One region of the Blastococcus sp. SYSU D00820 genome, then DNA from elsewhere that is predicted to be linked to it. Evidence: riboswitches for the same ligand, from Rfam matches in the RefSeq annotation. Region 1 holds a riboswitch; each other region holds the start of a gene.
What was found. A riboswitch is a leader RNA that binds a small molecule or an ion and turns the genes downstream of it on or off. The one in region 1 is predicted to bind cyclic di-AMP.
Positions count from the first base shown of each region.

Region 2: linked by a shared signal. The riboswitch ahead of ACI79R_RS16955 (aggregation-promoting factor C-terminal-like domain-containing protein) and the one ahead of ACI79R_RS10150 (NlpC/P60 family protein) in region 1 are both predicted to bind cyclic di-AMP.
Region 3: linked by a shared signal. The riboswitch ahead of ACI79R_RS14770 (hypothetical protein) and the one ahead of ACI79R_RS10150 (NlpC/P60 family protein) in region 1 are both predicted to bind cyclic di-AMP.
Region 4: linked by a shared signal. The riboswitch ahead of ACI79R_RS01735 (C40 family peptidase) and the one ahead of ACI79R_RS10150 (NlpC/P60 family protein) in region 1 are both predicted to bind cyclic di-AMP.

Region 1 covers NZ_JBJGZW010000007.1:71,186-76,535, forward strand. The annotation lists gene ACI79R_RS10140 (D-alanyl-D-alanine carboxypeptidase family protein) at 1-1,396, shown strand, start outside; gene ACI79R_RS10145 (hypothetical protein) at 1,466-1,771, shown strand; cyclic di-AMP (ydaO/yuaA leader) riboswitch at 2,029-2,201, shown strand; gene ACI79R_RS10150 (NlpC/P60 family protein) at 2,344-3,318, shown strand; gene ACI79R_RS10155 (M48 family metallopeptidase) at 3,408-4,673, shown strand; gene ACI79R_RS10160 (glycosyltransferase family 4 protein) at 4,670-5,350, shown strand, end outside.
Region 2 covers NZ_JBJGZW010000017.1:41,156-46,505, forward strand. The annotation lists gene ACI79R_RS16935 (ABC transporter permease) at 1-424, shown strand, start outside; gene ACI79R_RS16940 (FMN reductase) at 418-1,050, opposite strand; gene ACI79R_RS16945 (LLM class flavin-dependent oxidoreductase) at 1,047-2,150, opposite strand; gene ACI79R_RS16950 (hypothetical protein) at 2,433-3,182, shown strand; cyclic di-AMP (ydaO/yuaA leader) riboswitch at 3,349-3,505, shown strand; gene ACI79R_RS16955 (aggregation-promoting factor C-terminal-like domain-containing protein) at 3,718-4,542, shown strand; gene ACI79R_RS16960 (class I SAM-dependent methyltransferase) at 4,693-5,337, shown strand.
Region 3 covers NZ_JBJGZW010000013.1:71,836-77,185, forward strand. The annotation lists gene ACI79R_RS14755 (branched-chain amino acid ABC transporter permease) at 1-479, opposite strand, end outside; gene ACI79R_RS14760 (ABC transporter substrate-binding protein) at 544-1,740, opposite strand; gene ACI79R_RS14765 (hypothetical protein) at 2,047-2,322, opposite strand; gene ACI79R_RS14770 (hypothetical protein) at 2,358-3,254, opposite strand; cyclic di-AMP (ydaO/yuaA leader) riboswitch at 3,447-3,602, opposite strand; gene ACI79R_RS14775 (LysR family transcriptional regulator) at 3,748-4,671, opposite strand; gene ACI79R_RS14780 (cyclase family protein) at 4,778-5,350, shown strand, end outside.
Region 4 covers NZ_JBJGZW010000001.1:367,607-372,956, forward strand. The annotation lists gene ACI79R_RS01720 (transglycosylase domain-containing protein) at 1-1,881, shown strand, start outside; partial or broken gene ACI79R_RS01725 (YhjD/YihY/BrkB family envelope integrity protein) at 1,908-2,741, opposite strand; gene ACI79R_RS01730 (hypothetical protein) at 2,782-2,961, opposite strand; cyclic di-AMP (ydaO/yuaA leader) riboswitch at 3,188-3,305, shown strand; gene ACI79R_RS01735 (C40 family peptidase) at 3,320-4,399, shown strand; gene ACI79R_RS01740 (hypothetical protein) at 4,455-4,994, opposite strand; gene ACI79R_RS01745 (DUF3817 domain-containing protein) at 5,091-5,350, shown strand, end outside.

The DNA.
Region 1 (5,350 bases):
GGCCTACCGCGACGGCGGCGCGCTGAGCCCGCTCACCCTGCTGCTGACCGGCGCCGACCCCGGGGAGGTCATCGCCGCGATGGGCTACCTGGAGGCCGTCGACCGGCACACCGCCTCCGTGGTGGCCGCGGCCGAGGAGCAGCGGCGGGCCGCCCTCGCCGAGCGTGACGGCGCGGCCGCCGCGCTCGCCGAGGCCCAGGCCCGGGCCGACGCGCTGGCCGCCGAGGTGCGTGAGCTGGAGGACGCCGCGGCCGCGGTCACCAGCGAGCTGGACGCCGCGCTCGGCGACGTCGACCGGCAGCTCGCCCAGCTCCAGCAGGAGCAGCTCGACGTCAACGACCGGACCGCGGCCAGCTGGCAGGCCTACCTCGACGAGCTCCGGGCGGCCGGCGTCACGCCGCCGCCGGCGGCGCAGATGCGCCAGCCGGCGGCGGGTCTGCCGGGTGGGCTGGTGCCCGTCGCGGCCTCGGGCGGCGGTGCCCAGGCGGGCGCGGCGCAGCTGCCCCGCCAGCCGACGTCGCTGCTGGTGCTCCCCGCCGAGACCCTGACCGCCGTCACCACCGCCATGGACGCGCTGAGCCTGCCCTACGCGCCGGGCACCGCCGGGCCCGAGTCGTGGGACTGCGGCTCGCTGGTCCAGGCGGCCTACCGCTCGGCCGGGGTCGAGCTGCCCGGTGACCAGGCCGGGCTGTTCGCCGTCACCGTGCCGGTCGCCCCGGCCGACGTGCTCCCCGGCGACCTCGTCTTCCTGGGCACCGGCGAGTCCGGGCTCGGGCACGTGGGCATCGCCCTGGACCCGCAGACGATGCTGGCCGCCGACGCCCGCGCCGGCGCGGTCGTGGTGCGGCGGCTGCCGGCCGACCAGGTGCTCGGCATCGGCCGGCCGAGCCTCGGGCAACGACCGCCGGTCGACGCCCCGGCGCCGACCGGCGGAGCTCTGCGGGTGGAGTGCGGCAACACCGTCTACCCGCCGAGCTACGACGGCGCGCGCTCGTGGGGCGGCTACCCCAACGGGCTGATCCCGCCCAGCGCCATGTGCCCGTTGGGCGTCGCCGGGCACACGCTGCGCTGCGACGCGGCGGCGGCCTACCGGGCCATGAGCGCGGCCTTCGCCGCGTCCTTCGGGACGCCGATCTGCATCACCGACTCCTACCGCACCTACGCCAGCCAGGTGCGGCTCTACGGGCAGAAGCCCGCGCTGGCGGCGGTGCCGGGCACCAGCAACCACGGCTGGGGGCTGGCGGTCGACCTCTGCGGGGGCATCGAGGTGTTCGGCACCCCGCAGTACCAGTGGATGGTCGCCAACGCCGGCCGGTTCGGCTTCCTGCACCCCACGTGGGCCGACCCGGGCAACGGCCGCGAGGAGCCCTGGCACTGGGAGTACGCCGGCACCTGAGCCGGAATTGTCGGTGGCGCTCCCTACCGTCCGGCGCGGAAGAGAGACCAGCCATCGAGGAGAGCAGCCATGCTCATCGACTGCGACACCTGCACCGCCCGCGGCACCGGCTGCGCGGACTGTGTGGTCACCGTGCTGCTCGGCGTCCCGCCGACGTGGCAGACCGAGGACCCGGCCGTCGTCCCCCTGGCCGGGCGTCCCGCCCGGACGCCGGCACCCGAGGTGGCCGCGCCCGGCCCGGGCGTGGTCGTCGACCTGGACGACGTCGAGCGCCGGGCCGTGCGGGCGCTGGCCGACGTCGGCCTGGTGCCGCCGCTGCGGCACGAGCCGGGGGCGGCCCCGGGGCGGGGGAGCGGGCGCCGGCGGACCGGCTGAGGGGGCGGCCCGGTGACCGGCACGGATCACGGACAGCAGCCGCCGTCTGACGCTGCGTGGGCTCGCGCACCCCAGTGGTCACGCCACGGAGTGGCGTCGCTCCTCACAGTGGGTATTCCCACAATCCAGGGGGTGCGCGTTTGTCACAACTGCATCACGTCCGTACCGTGTCAGCGTCCGACCGAGTGGTCGTCACCCGACACGGGGTGACCTCGGCCGGGCACCGCCGAATCACCGTCCGGTGTGCGGGGGCCCTCGGGTCCGCGTCGCCGGGGGTGAACCGGGGACCCACCGCAGCACTGGGGTGAGTTCTCGCGTGCGCCGGTCCGCCGGGGCACACGTCCCGCGGCAGCGGGGCGCAGAGATAGGGCACCTTTTCTTCCCAGCCCGAACCCGTCAGCTAACTCGGTAGGCGGTTGCTGAGGAAGAACGGAGAGCCGCCGCCCGTGGCGACCCCTCGCCCTGTACTGGGGCATGCACGCGAACAGCTCCACCCCGGCTCCGCGAACGGAGCGGGCCGCCTTCCCCTCTTCCGCCGCCCCGTCGTCCGACGGTTCAGCCGCGGCGTCCTGGTGGGGACCACCGCCGCCCTGACGCTCACCTTCCTGCCGGGCACCGCCGCGGCGGACCCGGAGCAGGCCGGCAGCGCCGCCGAGGCCGCCCAGCTGGTGGCCGACGCCAGCCACCAGCTCGAGGTCGTCTCCGAGCAGGTCAACGAGGCCCGCGAGCAGCTGGCGGCCCAGCAGGCGGCCGCCGAGGCCGCGCGCCAGGCCGTCGCCGACGCCGAGGCGCAGCTCGGCGAGCTGGACGGCCAGATCCGCCAGGTCGCCCGCAGCGCCTACACCAGCAGCAGCGACATGGCCACGCTCGACCTGCTGATGACCAGCGAGTCGGCCGAGGACTTCGTCGCCTCGCTGGCCACGCTCGACCAGATCGCCGGGCACACCACGGCCGTCCTGGCCGACGTGTCCGAGGCCGCCGAGGCCGCCGAGCAGGCCCAGGCCGACGCCGACGCCGCCGAGGCGGAGGCCGAGCAGACGCTGGACGACCTCACCGCGCAGGAGCAGCAGCTCCAGGACGACATCGCGGAGTACCAGGCCCAGTACGACCGGCTGTCGGCGCCGCAGCAGGCAGCGGTCGTCGCGGCGCACGCCGGTGAGTCGGTGCCCGTGGTCGCTCCGGTGGCGGCCGCCAGCGGCGCTGCCCAGGTGGCGGTCGACACCGCGCTGGCACAGGTCGGCGACCCCTACGTCTGGGGCGCCGGCGGGCCGAACTCCTTCGACTGCTCGGGCCTGACCCAGTACGCCTACGCGGCGGCCGGGATCAGCCTGCCGCACTCCAGCCGCATGCAGTCGCAGATGGGCCAGGCCGTCTCCCGGGCCGAGCTGCAGCCGGGCGACCTGATCTTCTACTACAGCCCGGTCAGCCACGTCTCGATGTACATCGGCAACGGCCAGATGGTGCACGCCTCGACCTCCGGCCAGCCGGTCAAGGTCGTCAGCGTGGACTCGATGGGCGGGATCACCGCGATGCGCCGGATCGCCTGACGACAGGGTCCAGCGACGCGGGCCGGTGACCTCCCTCGAGGTCACCGGCCCGCGTCGTCTCCAGGGCCGGCCGCTCTAGGATCGGCCGGGTGAGCGCCCGTCGGGCCGCGCTGGTGGTCGCGGGCGTACTCGCCGCGGCCCTGGTGCTGGTCATCGTCCTGCGCACCCCGTGGACGCTGCTGCCCGAGCCGCCCGGCGGAGCGACACCGATCCGGCCGGGCGAGGGGCTGCCGGCGGACGTGGTGGCCCGGGCCGAGGCCTTCGCCGCGTCGATCCGCCCGGCGTCGCTGACCTCGCTGCTGCTCGGCCTCGCCGTCTCCGCCGTGCTCGGCCTCACCCGGCTCGGCGGGCGGCTGGTGCGCCTGGTGGCCCGTCCGCTGGGTGGTGGCTGGGGATGGCAGGTGCTGCTCGGCACGATCGCGCTCCTCGTCGTCGGCCGGCTGGTCACCCTTCCGGTCTCCGCCTACGGCGAGGTGCTGCGCCACCGGTACGGACTGTCCACCCGCAGCTGGCCGCTGTGGCTCCGGGACGTCGCCGTCTCCACCGCCATCGACGCCGCGCTGACGGCGGTGGGCCTGCTGCTCCTCGTCTGGCTGGTGCGGCGGGCTCCGCGGACCTGGTGGGCCTGGGCGTCGCTGGGCGCGGCCGGCCTGGTCGTCGCTGGCTCGTTCCTGTACCCCGTGTTGATCGAGCCGGCGTTCAACCGCTTCGAGTCGCTGCCGGCCGGCCAGCTGCGCACCGACCTGCTCGAGCTCGCCGAGGAGAGCGGCACCCCGGTCGAGGACGTCCTGGTCGCCGACGCCTCGCGACGGACGACGTCGTTGAACGCCTACGTCTCCGGGTTCGGGTCGACGCGGCGGATCGTCCTCTACGACACGCTGCTCGACCAGCTGCCCGACGACGAGATCGAGTCGATCGTCGCCCACGAGCTCGGCCACGTGGCCACCGACGACGTCCTGACCGGCACGCTGATGGGTGCGCTCGGCGCCGCGGCCGGCATGGCCGCGCTCGGCTGGCTGCTGAGCTGGACGCCGCTGCTGCGCCGGGCCGGCGCCGAGTCGCCCGGCGATCCCCGGGCGGTCCCGGTGGTGCTGCTGCTGATCGGCGTGGGCGCCCTGCTGGGCACCCCGGTGCAGAACCTGGTCTCCCGGCACGTCGAGGCCCGGGCCGACCTGCACGCCCTCGACCTCACCGGGGATCCGGAGGCCTTCGTCGCGATGCAAAACCGGCTGGCGGTCACCAACCTCTCCGACCCCGATCCGCCGGCCGCCTGGCAGTGGTTCTTCGGCTCCCACCCGACCGGGCCGCAGCGGGTGGCGATGGCCGGTGACTGGACGAGGCTGGGACCGCGGTGACCGGCACCGGGCGCACCCTCGTCGTCACCAACGACTTCCCGCCGCGCCAGGGCGGCATCCAGACCTTCGTGGCCGCCCTGCTGGCCCGCCGGCCGCCGGAGTCGCTGGTGGTCCTGGCCTCCCGGTCCCCGGGGTGGGAGGAGTACGACGCCGCGCTGCCCTACCCGGTGGTGCGCCGGCCGACCGCGATGCTGCTGCCGACACCGGGGACGGCCCGGGTGGCGGTGGACCTGGTGCGCCGGTACGGCTGCGACACCGCGTTCTTCGGGGCGGCCGCGCCGCTGGGCCTGCTGGCACCGCGGCTGCGCGCCGCAGGGGTCCGGCACCTCGTCGGCGCCACGCACGGGCACGAGACCGGCTGGGTCGCCGTGCCCGGCGGGCGGGCGCTGATGCGCCGGATCGCCACCGGGCTGGACACGCTCACCTACATCAGCGAGTACACCCGCAGCCGGCTGGCGCCGGCGCTGGGGGAGCGGGCCCGGCTGGCCCAGCTGTCCCCCGGGGTGGACGTCGAGGCGTTCTCCCCGGCCGCCGACGGCGCGGTGGTGCGCCGCCGGCACGGCCTGGGGGACGCGCCGGTGGTCGTCTGCGTGTCCCGGCTGGTGCCGCGCAAGGGCCAGGACGTGCTCGTGGCCGGCTGGCCGCAGGTGCTGGCGCGCCACCCGCGCGCGCGGCTG
Region 2 (5,350 bases), on a different contig from region 1:
GATGGCCGTGCTGATCGCGGTGCTGGTCCTCGGCGTCGCCGTCCTGGCCTTCGACGTCCGGCTGCCCGCCGGCGCCGTGCTCCTGGGGCTGCCGATCGTCCTCCTGGGCACCCTGACGCTCACCGCCTGCGGGTTCGCCCTCGCCTCGTTCGTGCCCACGGCGAAGGCGGTCGGTCCCGTCGCCCTCGTCGTGCTGCTCCCGCTGGCGTTCTTCTCCGACGTGTTCCTGGTCGGCGGCCCGGAGTGGATGCGCACCATCGGCGGGCTGTTCCCGCTGCGCCACTTCCAGAGCGCGCTGGCGCAGGCCTGGCACGTCACGCCGTCGATCGGCTGGGACCACGTCGCGGTCCTGGCCGGGTGGGGCGCCGTCGCGGCCGTCGTGGCGGTCCGCTGGTTCCGCTGGGAGCCGCGCGGCGGTCAGTGACCGCCGCGGAGCAGCTCCTCGAACGACGGCGTCCCGCCGAACGGGCCGTCGAGCACCGGCCGGGCCACCGCGGCCGGCCGGCCGCCGACCAGGTCGGCCAGCTCGCCGGCGGCCCGGTCGACCCGCTCGGCCAGGCTGCGGCTGGTGCCGTCGCCGCCGGCCCAGTCCTCGGCGGCGGCGAAGACGGCGGTCGGCACGGTCACCGCGCGCAGGTAGGCGAACAGCGGCCGCATCGCGTGCTCGAGCACCAGGGAGTGCCGGGCGGTGCCGGCGGTGGCGCCCATGAGCACCGGGGTGCCGGCCAGCGCGTCGCGGTCCAGGACGTCGACGAACGTCTTGAACAGGCCGCTGTAGGACGCCGAGAACACCGGCGTCACCGCGATCAGGCCGTCGGCCCCGGCCACGGTGCCCAGCGCCGCCTGCAGCGACCGGTTGGCGAACCCGGTGACCAGGTCGTCGGCGAGGTCGCGGGCGTGCTCGCGCAGCTCCACGACCTCGACGGTCGCGTCGTCCCCGCGCCGCCCGAGGGCGGCGACGGTGGCGGCGGTGAGGCGGTCGGCCAGCAGCCGGGTGGACGACGGCGTGCTCAGCCCGGCGCTGACGACGGCGAGGGTGCGGGTGCTCATCGGACCGGGACCTCCTCCTGCTGCTGCGCGGCGCGGGCCGCCACGAGGGCGGCGTGGGTGGGGGCGTCGGGCACGTGCGCGGGCTTGAGCGCGGCGAACTCGCGGCGCAGCACCGGCACGACCTCCCCGCCGAGGATGTCCAGCTGCTCGAGCACCGTCTTCAGCGGCAGCCCGGCGTGGTCGACGAGGAACAGCTGCCGCTGGTAGTCGCCGACGTACTCGCGGAAGCCCAGCGTGCGCTCGATGACCTGCTGGGGGCTGCCCACGGTCAACGGCGTCTCGCGGGTGAACTCCTCCAGCGACGGGCCGTGGCCGTAGACCGGGGCGTTGTCGAAGTAGGGCCGGAACTCGCGGACGGCGTCCTGGCTGTTCTTGCGCATGAACACCTGCCCGCCGAGGCCGACGATGGCCTGGTCGGCGCCGCCGTGCCCGTGGTGCTCGAAGCGGCGGCGGTAGAACTCGACCATCCGGGCGGTGTGCTCGGCCGGCCAGAAGATGTGGTTGGCGAAGAACCCGTCGCCGTAGTACGCGGCCTGCTCGGCGATCTGCGGGCTGCGGATCGAACCGTGCCAGACGAACGGCGGGACGCCGTCCAGCGGGCGCGGGGTCGAGGTGAAGCCCTGCAGCGGGGTGCGGTACTTGCCCGACCAGTCGACGACGTCCTCGGTCCACAGCCGGCGCAGCAGCGCGTAGTTCTCGACGGCGAGCGGGATGCCCTCGCGGATGTCCTGGCCGAACCACGGGTAGACGGGGCCGGTGTTGCCGCGGCCCATCATCAGGTCGACCCGGCCCTCGGCCAGGTGCTGCAGCATCGCGTAGTCCTCGGCGATCTTCACCGGGTCGTTGGTGGTGATCAGCGTGGTGGACGTCGACAGCTGCAGCCGCGTGGTGCGGGCGGCGATCCAGGCCAGCAGCGTGGTCGGGGAGGAGGAGAAGAACGGCGGGTTGTGGTGCTCGCCGAGGGCGAAGACGTCGAGCCCGACCTCCTCGGCCTTCAGCGCGATCGTCTGGACGGCCTTGATCCGCTCGGCCTCCGCGGGGGTGCGGCCGGTGGTCGGGTCCTGCGTGATGTCGCTGACGGTGAAGATCCCGAACTGCATGTCGATCGCCTCTTTGGTTGAGAGTGCAACTACTGGCCCGTGCAACCGGGGGTCGGGGGCGGGCATTCCCCGCGCTCCGGTCGTGACCGCTTCGTGACCGCTCCGTGACCTCTCATTGCCCCTGCGTAGTGGGCCGGGCACGCGCCGCTGGACTACGCCGGGAGCGCTCCGGAGGGCTCCGGATCGCCCTTCGCGGAGCGCGCCGGTGCGTCATCGTGGGTCGTGGGCGGATCCCCTCCGCAGGTGGGAGCGGAGGGGGACGGCGGACCCGGAGGGTGCTCCATGTCGCTGCGCGAAGAGGTACCGACCACTCCTGCGCCGGGCGCCGGGCCCGCTCGCGGTCTCGACGCGCTGCTCGGCACCGACCCCTGCTTCTCGGGCGCACTGCGCGGCTACGACCGGCTCCAGGTCGACACCTACGTGGCCTGGGCGGAGAACGAGATCGCCCTGGCGCGCCGGGAGAGCGACCACCTGCTCAGCCGCTACGCGGCCTGCTCCGGCGAGCTGCAGAACGCCCGCCGCCGGCTGGCGCAGTTCGTCCGCGAGCGGGACGGCGGAAAGGTGCGGGAGCTGGTCGAGCGCGCGGAGCGCCGCGCGGCCGAGACGGTGGCCGACGCCGAGGCCGAGGCCGAGCGGATCCGCGCCGAGGCCTGCACCGAGGCCGAGGCCCGGCTGGCCAAGGTGGCCGCGCTCCGGGACGCCGCCCGGGCCGAGCGCGACGAGCTGCTCGCCGGCGCCCGGCGGGAGGCCGAGGAGCTGCGCCGCGCCGCCGCCGAGGAACTCGCCGCGCGCCTGGCCGACGAGGAGCAGCGTGCCCGGCAGGACCGCGAGGCCGCCGAGGCCGCGGCCGCCGCCCGGCTGGCCGCCGTCGCCGCCGAGGTGCAGGCGCTGGAGGCGCAGCGGGACGAGGCCCGGCGGTCGCTGCGCCGGCTGACCGGCCAGATCGGCGACGCGCTGCAGGTGGTGGCCGGCAGCCTGCCCGAGGACCTCGTGCAGCTGACCGACGCCAGGCGTCCGGTGTCGGCGAGCTGAGGCCGGCGCCACTCCGGACGCTCCCCGCCCCACCCGTCACAGGGGTTGCGCGAGCTTCCTCACGGCGGGAATCCCGCTCGCGGCATTGTCACGGGACGGTAACGCCGCCTACGGTCGAGGCGTCCGGTCGGTCCGCAGTCCCCATCCGGGGAGCCCGGCCGGGCGCCGCCGAGTCGTGTCCGCACCCGTGGACGCGAGCCGGGGACCCACCGCAGCACCGGGGTGAATCCCGTCTGCCGGACGCCCGCCGTCCGTCAGCCGGGTAGGGCGCTTCCTTCCCGCCCGAACCCGTCAGCTAACTCGGTAGGCGGCCGCAGAAGGAACGGAGAGTCTCCGCATGCCCCGCCTCCGGGCTCCCTCGGGTTCCAGGGCCTCCCGGCCGCGCACCGCGCCGCCGACGTCGACGTCCTGACCCGCTGACGCCGGCCGGCCCCAGAGCCGCCGGCCCCCCGAAGACCACCGCAGCGCCGGGGTCGCCGCCCCGGGACCGGGGTCGCCTCCGCGCGCGCACTCTCCCTCGGAGCACCGCACCCCCATGCCCACGAGCACCCCGCAGTCCCCGGCCGCCGACACCCTCGAGGCGCCGGCCGTTCCCGCCGCCCCCGCCCGGGGCCGCCGCCGCGCCCGCCGCGCCACCACCCCGCTCGGCCCGCGCCGCCCCGCGCTCTACCTGGCCGCCGCGGCCGCCGGCGCCGTCCTGGTCAACGTGCTGACCACCAGCCCGCCGGCCGCAGACGCCGAGACCCGGACCGCGTCGGTGTCGGTCAGCGTCGCCGAGCAGCTCGGCATCACCGCCGAGCAGGCCGCGGCCGCCACCCCCGACCTCACCGGCCTGGAGGACCTCGCCGCCTCGCGCAGCGAGCGCGACGCCGCCGAGGCGCAGGCCGCCCAGGCGCAGGCCGCCGCCGACCAGGCCGAGCTCGACCGCCAGGCCGCCGAGGCCGCGGCCGCCGCGCAGGCCGCTGCCGAGGCGCAGGCGGCGGCGGAGGCCGCCGCCGCTGCCGAGGCCGCCGCCGAGCAGGCCGCCACCCAGCCGGCCGCCGCCCCGGCCCCCTCCTCCTCGGGTGGTGGGCAGGGCTCGTTCAAGGACTACGCCATGGCGCAGGTCGGCAGCGGCGGGGAGTTCGACTGCCTCGAGCGCCTCTGGGGCCGGGAGAGCGGCTGGAACCCCAACGCGCAGAACCCGACCAGCACCGCCTACGGCATCCCGCAGTTCCTCGACTCGACCTGGGCCGGCACCGGGATCGCCAAGACCAGCGACGGCTACCGCCAGATCGACGCCGGGCTGATCTACATCGAGAACCGCTACGGCTCGCCGTGCGGCGCGTGGGCGCACAGCCAGTCGACCGGCTGGTACTAGAAGGACCCCACTGCCCCCCACGCCTCGCAGGCTCGGCGCGGGACCCTGCAGCGGGGCCGCCGCTGCCCCCCACGCCTCGCAGGCTCGGCGCGGGACCCTGCAGCGGGGCCGCCGCCGCGGCGGCGCGGGGCCAGGTGGTGGGATCCCCGGGTGACGCTCGTCCCCGTGCCCGCCGCCTTCGTCCGCGCCCACACCCAGGTGCGCCGGCCCTCGTCGGTGCCGGAGGTCCGGCTGCACGTCGCCGACGACGTCGTCGCCCTGTGGGAGGCCATGGAGGTCGACGCCGGGGGAGCCGGTGACGCCCCGCCGTTCTGGGCGGCGGCCTGGCCCGGCGGGCAGGCCCTGGCCCGCTTCGTCCTCGACACCCCGGAGGTCGTGGCCGGCCGGACGGTCCTCGACCTCGGGGCGGGCAGCGGCCTGGTCGTGCTCGCCGCGGCACTGGCCGGGGCGACCGGCCTGCTGGCCAGCGACGTCGACCCGTTCAGCCGGACGGCGATCGGCGTGAACGCCGTCCTCAACGGCATCCGCGACGTCAGCGTGCTCGGCGACGTGCTGGGCCACGACCTGCCCGGCGTGGACGTCGTCCTGGCCGGCGACGTCTGCTACGACCGCGCGATGACCGAGCGGGTGCTGCCGTTCCTCGAGCGGCTGCGCGACCGGGGGGCGGAGGTCTACATCGGCGACCCCGGGCGCCCCTACCTGCCGCACGAGCGCCTGACCGCGGTCGCCGTCTCCGACATCGCCGAGACCGAGGGCCCGGGCATCCGGCGGACGACGGTGTGGCGGCTGCCCTGAAGGGGTGGGCCCC
Region 3 (5,350 bases), on a different contig from region 1:
CACAGCCCGACCAGGACGAACACCACGACGGTCGTGCCCAGCAGCAGGGCGGTCGAGCCGTTGAGCACGACCTCCCCGAACCGCCACGGCGGGACGTCGAGCAGCCGCTGGCCGGGCAGCGAGACGCGGCCGAACACCGCACCCGCCGCCTGCTGGATGGCGAAGAGCACCGCGGCGACGGCGACCAGGGCCGGCAGTTCGCCGGACCCGGACTTGGCCTGCACCGGACGCACGATCAGCAGCTCGGTGACCACGGCCAGGCCCACGGCCATCAGCAGGCCGCAGAGCACGCCGAGCCAGACGTCCATGTCCTCGCGGATGACGAGGTAGGAGGTGCCCAGGCCCGCCACCATGGCGTAGGGCCCGAGCGCGAAGTTGAAGAAGCCGGCGCCGACGAGGATCAGCTGGTATCCCAGCGCGATCAGGCCGAAGAAGCAGCCGATCTCCAGTGCCGACAGCCAGAGCTGGGGGTCGCTCATCGTTCTCCCCTCGGGGACCGGGCCGGGCCGCGGACGGCCCGACCCGGTCGGTCGGACGACGAGGTCAGTCGCACGGGGGCTGGTAGGTCTCCCACGCACCGGCCGGGCGGTTGTCCTCGCCGAACACGGTGAGGACCAGCCCGCAGAGTCCGTCGGCACCGAGGTGCTTGTCCGGGGCGAAGGACAGCGTGAAGCCCGGCTGGCCGAACGACGCCTCGTACCCGGTGATCTGGTTCAGCGCGTCGCGGACGGCGAGCGGCTCGTCCGTGCCCGCGGCCTCGATGGCCTGCTTGATCAGCATGACGGTGTCCCAGCCGTTCGCGTCGTAGGCCGACACCTGGAACTCGTCGTCGCCGTAGGCCTCGCGCAGGGTCTCCTGCAGCTCCGCCGTCCGCTCGTTGTCGGGATCCAGCGAACCCATGAAGACCAGACCCTCGAGAGCGCCGGGGTTGGCCAGCTCCCACGACGCAGCCTGGTTGCCGATCGAGGCCAGCGAGAACCGCTGGACGTCGGGCAGCTGCTCGAACAGCGTGTTGTGTGCGAGCACCTCGAAGTTGCCGCCGACGCTGGAGACCAGCACCGCGTCGGGGCCGGCGTCCTCGATCCGGGCGACCTGGGCGCTGAGGTCGGACGTGTCGACCGGCGCCTCCTCCTCGGCGATCAACTCCACGCACTCGCCGAGACCGGGCAGCAGCAGGCCGTTGACGCCGTCGATCGTCGGCGAGGCGTCGGAAAGGACGGCGAGGGTCTCGATGCCGGCCTCCTCGAAGGCGCCGCAGTAGGTCTCGACGAAGTCGTTGAGCGGATTGGCCAGGGTGTAGGTGAAGTCCGCGTCGGGCGGCAGCGCGACCGACTGGGAGATCGACGTCGGCGCGATCGCCGGGATCCCGGCCTGCTGGACGACCGGCTTGGCCTGAGCGATCGCCGCGCCGGAGCTCTGCAGGATGAGGAACGCCGGGTTCTGGTCGATCAGCTTGCGCACGATCGAGGGCGTCTTGGTGGGGTCGCTCTCGTCGTTCTCCACCACGAGCTCGACCGGGCGGCCGAGGATGCCGTCGGTGGCGTTGAGCTGGTCGATCGCCGCACGGATCGCGTTGCCGGCGATGACGCTGTAGGAGGCGCCGGGGCCGGTGCTGTCCTCGTCGAGGCCGATGATGATCGGCTCCCCGGTCAGCTCGGCGTTGGCCTCGGGGCGGTTGGGCTCGTCGTCGCCACCGCCGCAGGCGGCGGTCGCCAGGGCGAGCGAGGCGGCCGCCGTCACGGCGGCGATTCGGGTCCGGGATGTCCGCATACCACTTCCTCGGGGTGTGGCCGGTCGGATGGGGGTGGTGCCCGTACGCGTGCGGAACCGCCGTCTGGAAGGCAGCCGGCGTGCTCCCAAGCAAGTGCTTGGTTGCCGCCGGATGTTAGGTGGATCACGAGAGCGGCGTCAACGACGCTGACCGTTCTGTTACCTGATCGCCGAGGTGGCGGGCCGGATCGCGGCGCGCGGTGCCCGGACAGCACTCGGCCCGACCGGCGCCGGGAGGCGCGGGTCGGGCCGAGGAGGAGCGGGACGGGCGGACCGTCAGCGGGTCAGCAGCCGCCGGAGGCAGCGGCCGGGCAGCCCGGCGAGCGAGCGGACGACCACGCGGCCGAGCAGCAGCAGGTCGGCGTACTCCGGCGGCCGGGGCGCCGGCCGCGCCGGTCGCGCCGGCGGGCCGGCCGGCCGCTCGGGCACCAGCAGGTCGAGCGCCGAACGGCGGGCCGGCGACCGCAGGGAGGCCAGGGAGGGGATCTCCGGGGCCGGCGGTGCGCCGTCCCGAGCGCGGTCGTCCTCGCCGTCGTCGTACTCGCGTGCCACGCCGCTGACGCTACGGCGGCCCGGACCGCCCGCGCTCACCGGTAGTTGACGTGGACGTGGTCGAAGTGGTTCGCGGTCACGCCGCCCCTGTCCTCCATGGTCGACCAGGAGCCGCCCGGGGACTGGAGGATCCGCTGCTCCCAGATGATGTAGGCCACGCCGAGCTCGTCCCAGTGCGCGATGTGGTACGCCACGATCGCGTCGCCGAGCGCGGCGTCGGACATGACCATGTAGTCCAGCGCGTTCCCCGACGGGTGCCCGTCCGGGTCGGTGGCGCTGGCGCGGGTGCCGCCGAGGGTGATGCCCCCGGCGCCGGGCACGTTGCTCACCACGGCGTCGGCGGCCGCCTGCACCCGCGACGACACCGGTCCGGCGGTGTTGCGGATCTGCGCGACCGAGGTGGCCGCGGTGCTGGCCGACGCCCCGCCGCCGCCGGAGCCGCCAGAGGAGCCGGAGCCGCCGGAGGAGGACTCCTCCTCGGCGGCCGCCTCGGCCGCCGCGGCGGCCTCCGCGGCCGCGGCCGCAGCCGCGGCGGCCTCCGCCTCGGCGCGGGCGGCGGCCTCGGCCGCGGCCCGCTGTGCGTCGAGGGCGGCCTGGTCGGCGGCGGCCTGCGCCTGCTGCGCGGCGGCCTCCTCGGCCTCGCGGGTGCTGCGGCTGGCCGCGAGGTCCTCCAGCGGCTGGAGGTTCTCGGTGACGTCGACGGGACCGCTCTGGGCGCTGAGGCCGAGGGCTTGGGCGACGCTCACGGTCTCCGACGCGCCGGCCTCGGCCTGCGCTCCGGGGTCGACGCCGAGGACGACGTTGCCGAGGACGGCGCCGGCGACGGCGACCCCCAGCAGGAGACCGGGACGGCGGCCGGCGAGGACGCGGCGGCGGGCGGTGCGGGTGCGGCGGCCGGCGGCGTGGCCGGACGTGGTCGTACGGGGATCCATCGAGGGGGGTGCTCCGAGCGGTGCGGGCACGGCGGCGCCAGGGGCGCGGGGGCCGTGGGATGGGTGCGGGGACGGCGGCGGCGGGGACGGGCCCGGCCGGCGGTCAGATCCGCGGGCGCACCAGGGGCCGGCAGTGCCGGGTCGATCGAGGACGTGCAGCAGTGGCAGGGCGCGCCATCGGGCGGCTCTCCGTTTCTCCCAGAAGGCCGCCTACCGAGTCAGCTGACGGGTTCGGGCGGGAAGCAGCCCTACCCGGCGCGGGACGCGAGGTCCTGCGACGCGGGATTCACCCCAGTGGTGCGGTGGGTCCCCGGCTCGCCCCGGAGGGCGACTCGGCGGCGTCCGCCCGGACTCCCCCGGCAGGGGTCGTGACGACCGGTCGGACGCCGACACGGTAGTCGTCGTTATGGACTCGTGACAATCGGAGACCGGCGTTTCGTCAGCGTGATGCGTGTCGCGGCGGTCGCCGCGCGGGCGGGCGGTGTATCCGGGGTCAGGGTGCGAGCGGCTCGGTCGCCTGCCGCGCGGCCCGCGTGACGAGGTCGCGGAAGAACCGGTGCTCGGGGTCGCCGTCGTGCACCGGGTGCCACCACATCGCCTCCATCAGCGGTCCGGCGTCGAACGGGAGGGGCAGCGCCCGCACGCCGGCGTCCAGCGGCAGCGACCGCACCAGCCGCTCCTGGAGCAAGGCGATGCGGCCGCTGCCGGCGACCAGACCGGGCACCGTGAGGAAGCTCTCGGTGACCACCTGGACCCGCGGCTCGATGCCGAGCATCCGCATCTGCCGGGCGGCGGGCGTGGAGGCCGTCGGCCCGTGGTAGGTGGCGACCCACGGGAGCGACTCCAGGTGCTCGACGGTCACCTCCTCTCCCACCACCGGGTTGTCGGCGGACACGACGAGCACCCACCGGTCCTGGTGCAGGTCGGCGTGCGGCAGGTCGCTGATGAAGCCGTGCGGGAGCACCAGGAGGTCGCGGTTGAGCAGCGTCTCCTGCACCTGGTCGACGGCATCGGGCGTGTTGTGCAGGAGGCGCAGCCGGGCGCCGGGGGCCTCCTCGGCCAGCAGCTGGGCCAGCGTGTCGCCGAGGACGGCGCAGCCGTAGTCGCTGAGCAGGACGGAGAACTCGCGCGTCGACTCGGCGGGGTCGAAGTCCGGCTGCGCGGTGAACACCCGCTCCACCCCGTCCAGCGCCAGCCGGACGCGCGGGCGGAGCTGGGCCGCCAGCGGGGTGAGCCGGTAGGCGTTGCCGACCCGGGAGAGCAGCTCGTCCCCGAAGTGCCGGCGCAACCTCGCCAGCGACGCCGACAGCGCGGGCTGGCTGAGCCCTAGCTGCTGCGCCGCCCGGGTGACGCTGCGCTGCTCGAGCAGGGCGTCGAGGGAGACCAGCAGGTTGAGGTCGAGGTTGCTCAGGTTCACCGGCCGAGGGTATCGACGGCATTGATGACACCCATCATCGATTGCCTCTTCCGTGATAGGCCACCGCCCGGGACTGTGGTGCACGTCGCTTCGAGGAGGACCCGACGTGCTGCCTGCTCCATCCCGGCCCGCCGCCGACCGGCTCGACCGCTCCGATCCGGAGGGCGCCATCGCCGCCGCCGCGCAGCGGTGCTCGAACTGGGGCCGCTGGGGTGCCGACGACGTGCTGGGCACGCTGAACTTCCTCGACGAGGCCAAGCGCCTCGAGGGCGCGGCCTGCATCCGGCGCGGGGTGAGCTTCTCGCTGTCGCAGTCCTTCGACATGGACGGCCCGCAGAAGGGCTGGCGGCGGCGGACCAACCCGGTGCACACGATGCTGGACACCGGCACCGACGCCGAGCGCGGCGTGCAGGGCTTCCCGCACGGCCTCGGCGGCGCCGACGACGTCATCGCCATGCCGCTGCAGGCCTCGACCCAGTGGGACGGCCTCGGCCACATCTTCGACCACGGCATGGCCTGGAACGGCCGCCGCGCCGGCGACGTGGTGACCAGCGACGGCGACAAGGTCACCGGCATCGAGACCACCGCCGCGCGCTTCGCCGGCCGCGGCGTGCTGCTCGACGTCGGCCGGGCGATCGGCACCGACGGCGAGCTCCCCGACGGCTTCGCCATCACCGCC
Region 4 (5,350 bases), on a different contig from region 1:
GTCTACAGCAAGGACGAGATCCTCACCCGCTACCTCAACATCGTGTACTTCGGGCAGAACGCCTACGGCATCCAGCCGGCCGCCCGGGCCTTCTTCGGCGTCGACGCGAGCGCGCTGAACCTGCCGCAGGCCGCGCTGCTGGCCGGTCTGGCGCAGAGCCCCACCCGGTTCGACCCCTTCACCGACCCCGAGGCGGCCACCGACCGGCGCAACGTGGTGCTCTCCCGCATGGCCCAGCAGGGGTACATCGACGAGACCGAGGCGCAGCAGGCGCAGGCCGCCCCGCTGGGGCTGGCGCCGGCCCCGGCGCCGCGCCGCGGCTGCGTCGAGGCCAGCGTCGGCCCGTTCGTCTGCGACTTCGTGCAGAAGTACCTGATCCAGGAGCTGGGCATGACCCAGACGCAGCTGGACAACGGCGGCTACGTCATCCAGACCACGCTGGACCCCGAGCTGCAGCGCGCCGGCGACGCCGCCGTCCTGAACACCCTCCCGCTGGGCGACTCGCTGGCCGGCATGTTCAGCGCGGTGGAGCCCGGCACCGGGCACCTGCTCGCGCTCAGCGTCAACCGGGTCTTCGGCTACGACGTCAACGACCCGGCGCAGGAGTCCTACAACCTCAACGTGGCCCCCAGCCAAGGCTCGGGCTCCACGTACAAGGTCTTCGTCGCCGCGGCGGCGCTGGCCCGCGGCTACTCCTCGACCTACACGCTGACGACGTCGGACCCCTACGTCTCCCGCGTCTACCGCGACGGTGCCGGCCCCTACGACGTCCGGAACGCCGGCAGCTACCGCGGCACGCTGGACATGACGACGGCGCTGTACCAGTCCTCCAACACCTACTTCCTGGCGCTGGAGGACGCGCTGGGCAGCGTCGAGGAACCGGTGCGGATGGCCGAGGCGATGGGGCTGTTCCAGTTCAGCGACCCGGCCCTGCCGCAGCAGATCATCGACGACAACCGCGGCTCGTTCACCTTCGGCGCCGAGGCCACCAGCCCGCTGGCCCTGGCCAGCGCCTACTCCACGCTCGCCGCCAGCGGCACCCAGTGCGACGTCGTCCCGGTGACCGCCGTGACCGACGCGTGGGGCGAGCCGGCCACCACCCCCGACGGCGAGCCGCTGGCGCTCGGCGACCGGTGCACGCCCGAGGCGATCCCGCCGGGCGTGGCCACCACGCTGAACCAGATGCTGCGCAAGGACGTCGAGCCCGGCTTCAGCGGGCAGACCGGCCGCCGCGCCTACGTGCCCGGCCACCAGATCGCCGGCAAGACCGGCACCTCGCAGGACAACTACTCGGTCGCCTTCGTCGGCTACACGCCGGAGATCACCGCGAGCGTCATGGTGCTCAACCCCAAGCGCAACCAGGACGTCGGCGGGTTCGGTGGCGGCAAGGGCGCGACGATCTGGCACGACGCCATGGCCCCGATCCTCGAGGCCCGCGGCAGCTCCGACTTCCCGCCGGCCGACCAGACCGTGGTGGAGGGCAACACCCGCCCGGTGCCCTCCTGCTCGTCGGTGCGCGCCTGCCAGACGGCGCTGACCAACGCCGGCTTCGTGCCCGCGCAGGCGCGTGTCGACAGCGCCAGGCCCGCGGGCGCGCTGGTGGGCACCAGCCCGCCGGCCGGCGGCCGCGCCGTCCCCGGCCAGACGGTCACCATCCTGGTCAGCAACGGCGCCGACTACGTCGAGCCCGCTCCCGAGCCGCCGCCGGCCGACCCGGGCACCCCGGCGCCGCCACCCGCCCCGGCGCCCGAGCCGCCGCCGGCGCCCGAGCCGGAACCGGCACCGGCACCGGAGCCCGAACCGGCGCCCGAACCGCCCGCGCCGGGCACCCCCGGGGTGCCGCCGCCCCCGCCGCCCGGGTTCACCCGGCCGGGCGGCTGACGCCGGTCCAGCCGGTCGGCCAGTGACTGGGTGAGCAACCAGCCGACCAGTACCACCAGGTGCAGCAGGAACATCCACAGCGCGATGGCCACGGCCGCGCCCACCCCGGTGAGGCCGCCGAAGGGCGCACCGAGGTCCAGCGGCAGGGACAGGAACAGCACGAAGCCCTGCAGGAACCCGGACAGGCAGGCGGCGATGAACAGCGAGCCGCAGACCAGGGCCGCCGGCCGCACCCGGCCGGCGGCCACGACGCCGTAGCCCCACAGCAGCGGCACGGTGAGCACGAAGAGCACCGAGTAGTAGCCCAGCGCGAACCGGCCGATGGTGGCGCCGGCGCCGCCGTCCTCCGCCAGGCCGGCCATCGTGTCGGCGGCCAGCAGCAGGGGGTAGAGCAGCAGCGGGGTGAGGACCACCAGCGGCAGCGCCAGCAGCCGGCCGCGCCAGCCGGTGAGCGTGTCGCGCTGGCTGGTGAACCGCAGGAGCGCGCGGCGCAGGCCCTCGCCGTAGAGCGAGAGCGGCACCAGCGCGATCAGCAGCCCCAGCAGGTCGGTGCCCAGCGCGGCGTCGACCAGCCCCTGCAGGGCCGCCGGTGCGCCGAGCGCGTCCGGCAGCAGGCCCGCCAGCCGGTCGCCGAGCTCCCGGACCCGGTCCGCGCCGGCCAGCAGGCCGGTCAGCCGGAAGGCGACCACGAACAGCGGGACGACGGCGATGCCGGCGTAGAAGGTCAGCCCGGCCGCGATCAGCGCGAGGTCCCGGCCGCGCAGCCGCAGCCGGACGCCGCGCAGCAGGGTGCCGGTCTCGGCACGCAGGCCGCGCCAGGCCCCGGCCGGCGGGGACGGATCGGACGCGGCCTGGCTCACCGGATCGTGCCAGCAGCTCGGGAGGGGCGCGCGACGGGGCTCAGCCGCCCTGGGTCGGGGCGTCCTCGCTGTCCTCGCAGTTGGCGTTGTCCTCGGCGCTGCCGCACTCGGTGGTGCCGCGGTCGAGGTCGCTGTTGTCGCCGCAGGCGGCGATCCCGGTCAGGGAGCCGGCGACGGCGGCCACGACGAGGGCCTTCTTCAGATACAGGACGGGACGCATGCCCACCTCCTGCGCGGCAGAGCGCCGGCCGAAACCCCGGGGTGCCCGCGGGCAGCAGACGGCGTCGGCCCGCCGCAATGTGTTGCTGATCGCTCACTGTGAGCGAACGAATTACACGCAGGTGATTGTCACGGGGCGATAACGCCCCCTACGGTGAGTACGTCCGACGGGGCGCTCCGTCACCGAGATGGGTGACACCCCGTGGACGCCGTCGAGCCGGTCGACCCCTCGGGGAACGCCGGGCCGGGGACCCACCGCAGCACTGGGGTGTAGTGCGCACGCGCACCGGGCGACTTCCCGTCCGAACCCGTCAGCTAACCCGGTAGGCGGCCATGGGAGAACGGAGAGCCGCCGAACCATGGCGACTGCGAACAGCACTGTGCGCGCCGGTCGCGGCTGGCGCCGCGCCGCACTGGTCCTCGCCGGGGCGATCGGGGTGGCCCTCGTGCCCGGGCCGGCCGCTGCCGAGGAGCCGACCAGCTCCGCCGAGGCCGCCGCCCTCCTCGCCGCCCGGGGCCACGAGCTCGAGGTGATCACCGAGGAGTTCAACGTCGCCCGCGACGAGCTGGCCGCCCAGCAGGCCGCCGCGCAGGCCGCCGCGGCCCAGGCCGCCGCCGCGCAGACCGCCGTGCAGGCCGCCCGCGAGCAGGTCAGCGACATCGCCCGCACCGCCTACACCGGCCCCAGCATGGGCTCGCTGCAGGCCATGCTGACCAGCGGCTCGGCCGAGGAGTTCGTCGACCGGGTCGGCCTGCTCGAGACCGTCGCCGACCACCAGGGCGTGGTGCTCGCCCAGGCCGTCGGCGCGCTCGACTCCGCCGCGGCCGCCCAGGCCGCCGCCGACGCCGCCGCCGCCCAGGCGCAGCAGACGTTCGACGCGGTCGCCGCCCAGCAGGCCGACCTCGAGGCCCAGATCGCCGACTACCGGGCCGACTTCGAGCGGCTCAGCGCCGCGGAGCAGCGTGCCGCGATCGAGGCCGCCAGCACGCACGGGGGCACCGTCGCCGGCGCCAGCCGCGACGAGCGCGAGGAGCCGGCCGCCGGACCGGCCGCCGCGCCGTCGGCCCCGGTGGTGGCCAGCAGCAACGCCGCCCAAATGGCCGTCGACACCGCCATGGCCCAGCGGGGCAAGCCCTACGTGTGGGCCGCCGGTGGACCGAGCTCCTTCGACTGCTCCGGGCTGACCCAGTTCGCCTACCGCGCCGCCGGCATCAGCCTGCCGCACTCCAGCCGCATGCAGTCGACGATGGGCCAGGCCGTCTCCCGCGCCGACCTGCAGCCCGGCGACCTGGTCTTCTTCTACAGCCCGGTCAGCCACGTGGGCATCTACATCGGCAACGGCCAGATGGTGCACGCCCCGACCTCCGGTGACGTGGTCAAGGTGGCCAGCATCGACGTCATGGGCGGCTACGCGGGCGCCCGGCGGCTCGCCGCCTGACCCTCGCGCTCGCCCGGAGCCCCGGCCGCCACCTGGCGGCCGGGGCTCCGGCGTCTCAGCTCCCGGACTCCTCGACCGCCTGGAGCAGCCCCCAGACGAAGCGCGCGCGCCGGCCGCCGGGGAGGGCGACCTCCCAGCGGGTGACCACCCCCGGGTCGACGTCGACCGCGCCGGGCAGCCCCGTCACGTCGTCCAGCACGTGCTCCCAGACGCGCAGCGCGCCCGGGCGGGCCGGCGGCACCGCCGAGCCGGGGGCGCGGACCAGGTGCCCGTGCAGCACCTCGCCGCCCGGCCCGGACAGCACCTGCCACCGCAGGTGCGGCCACAGCGGCACCGGCCACCGGCGCACCTCGAGGTCCAGGTCGCCGAAGCGGCGGGGCTCCACCTCGGCCGGCCCGAGGACAGCCGTGCGCAGGGCCAGGCCGCGCGGCGCCCGCGGGCTGTGCTGCAGGGCCTGCCAGCGGGTGTGCGCGGCGTGCGCCTCGCCGCGGGTGGCCCCGAGCCGGGGGAGCGCCTGGGCGACCAGGTCGGGGCGCAGGTCGGCCATCCGGCGCAGCAGCACGAGGCAGAACTCCCGCCGCGCCAGCCCCCGCACGGGCCCGACCCTGCCACGGAGGTCACACCTCGACGCGGGGACGCCCCACCCGGCCCCGCCGTTGGACCGGGGAGACCCCCGACCCCCGAGGACCCGATGAGCCCGCGCACCGCCGTCCCGCTGTTCCGCATCGTCGCCGTCGCCGAGGCGCTGTCCTGGCTGGGCCTCCTGATCGGCATGTACGTCAAGTGGATCGCCGGCACCTCCGAGGTCGGCGTCCAGGTGTTCGGGCCGATCCACGGCGGGGTGTTCGTCCTGTACTGCCTGGTCACGCTGGTCACGGCGCGGGCGCTGCGGTGGTCGGCCTGGACCACGCTGGTCGCGCTCGCCTGCTCGGTGCCGCCGTTCGCCACGGT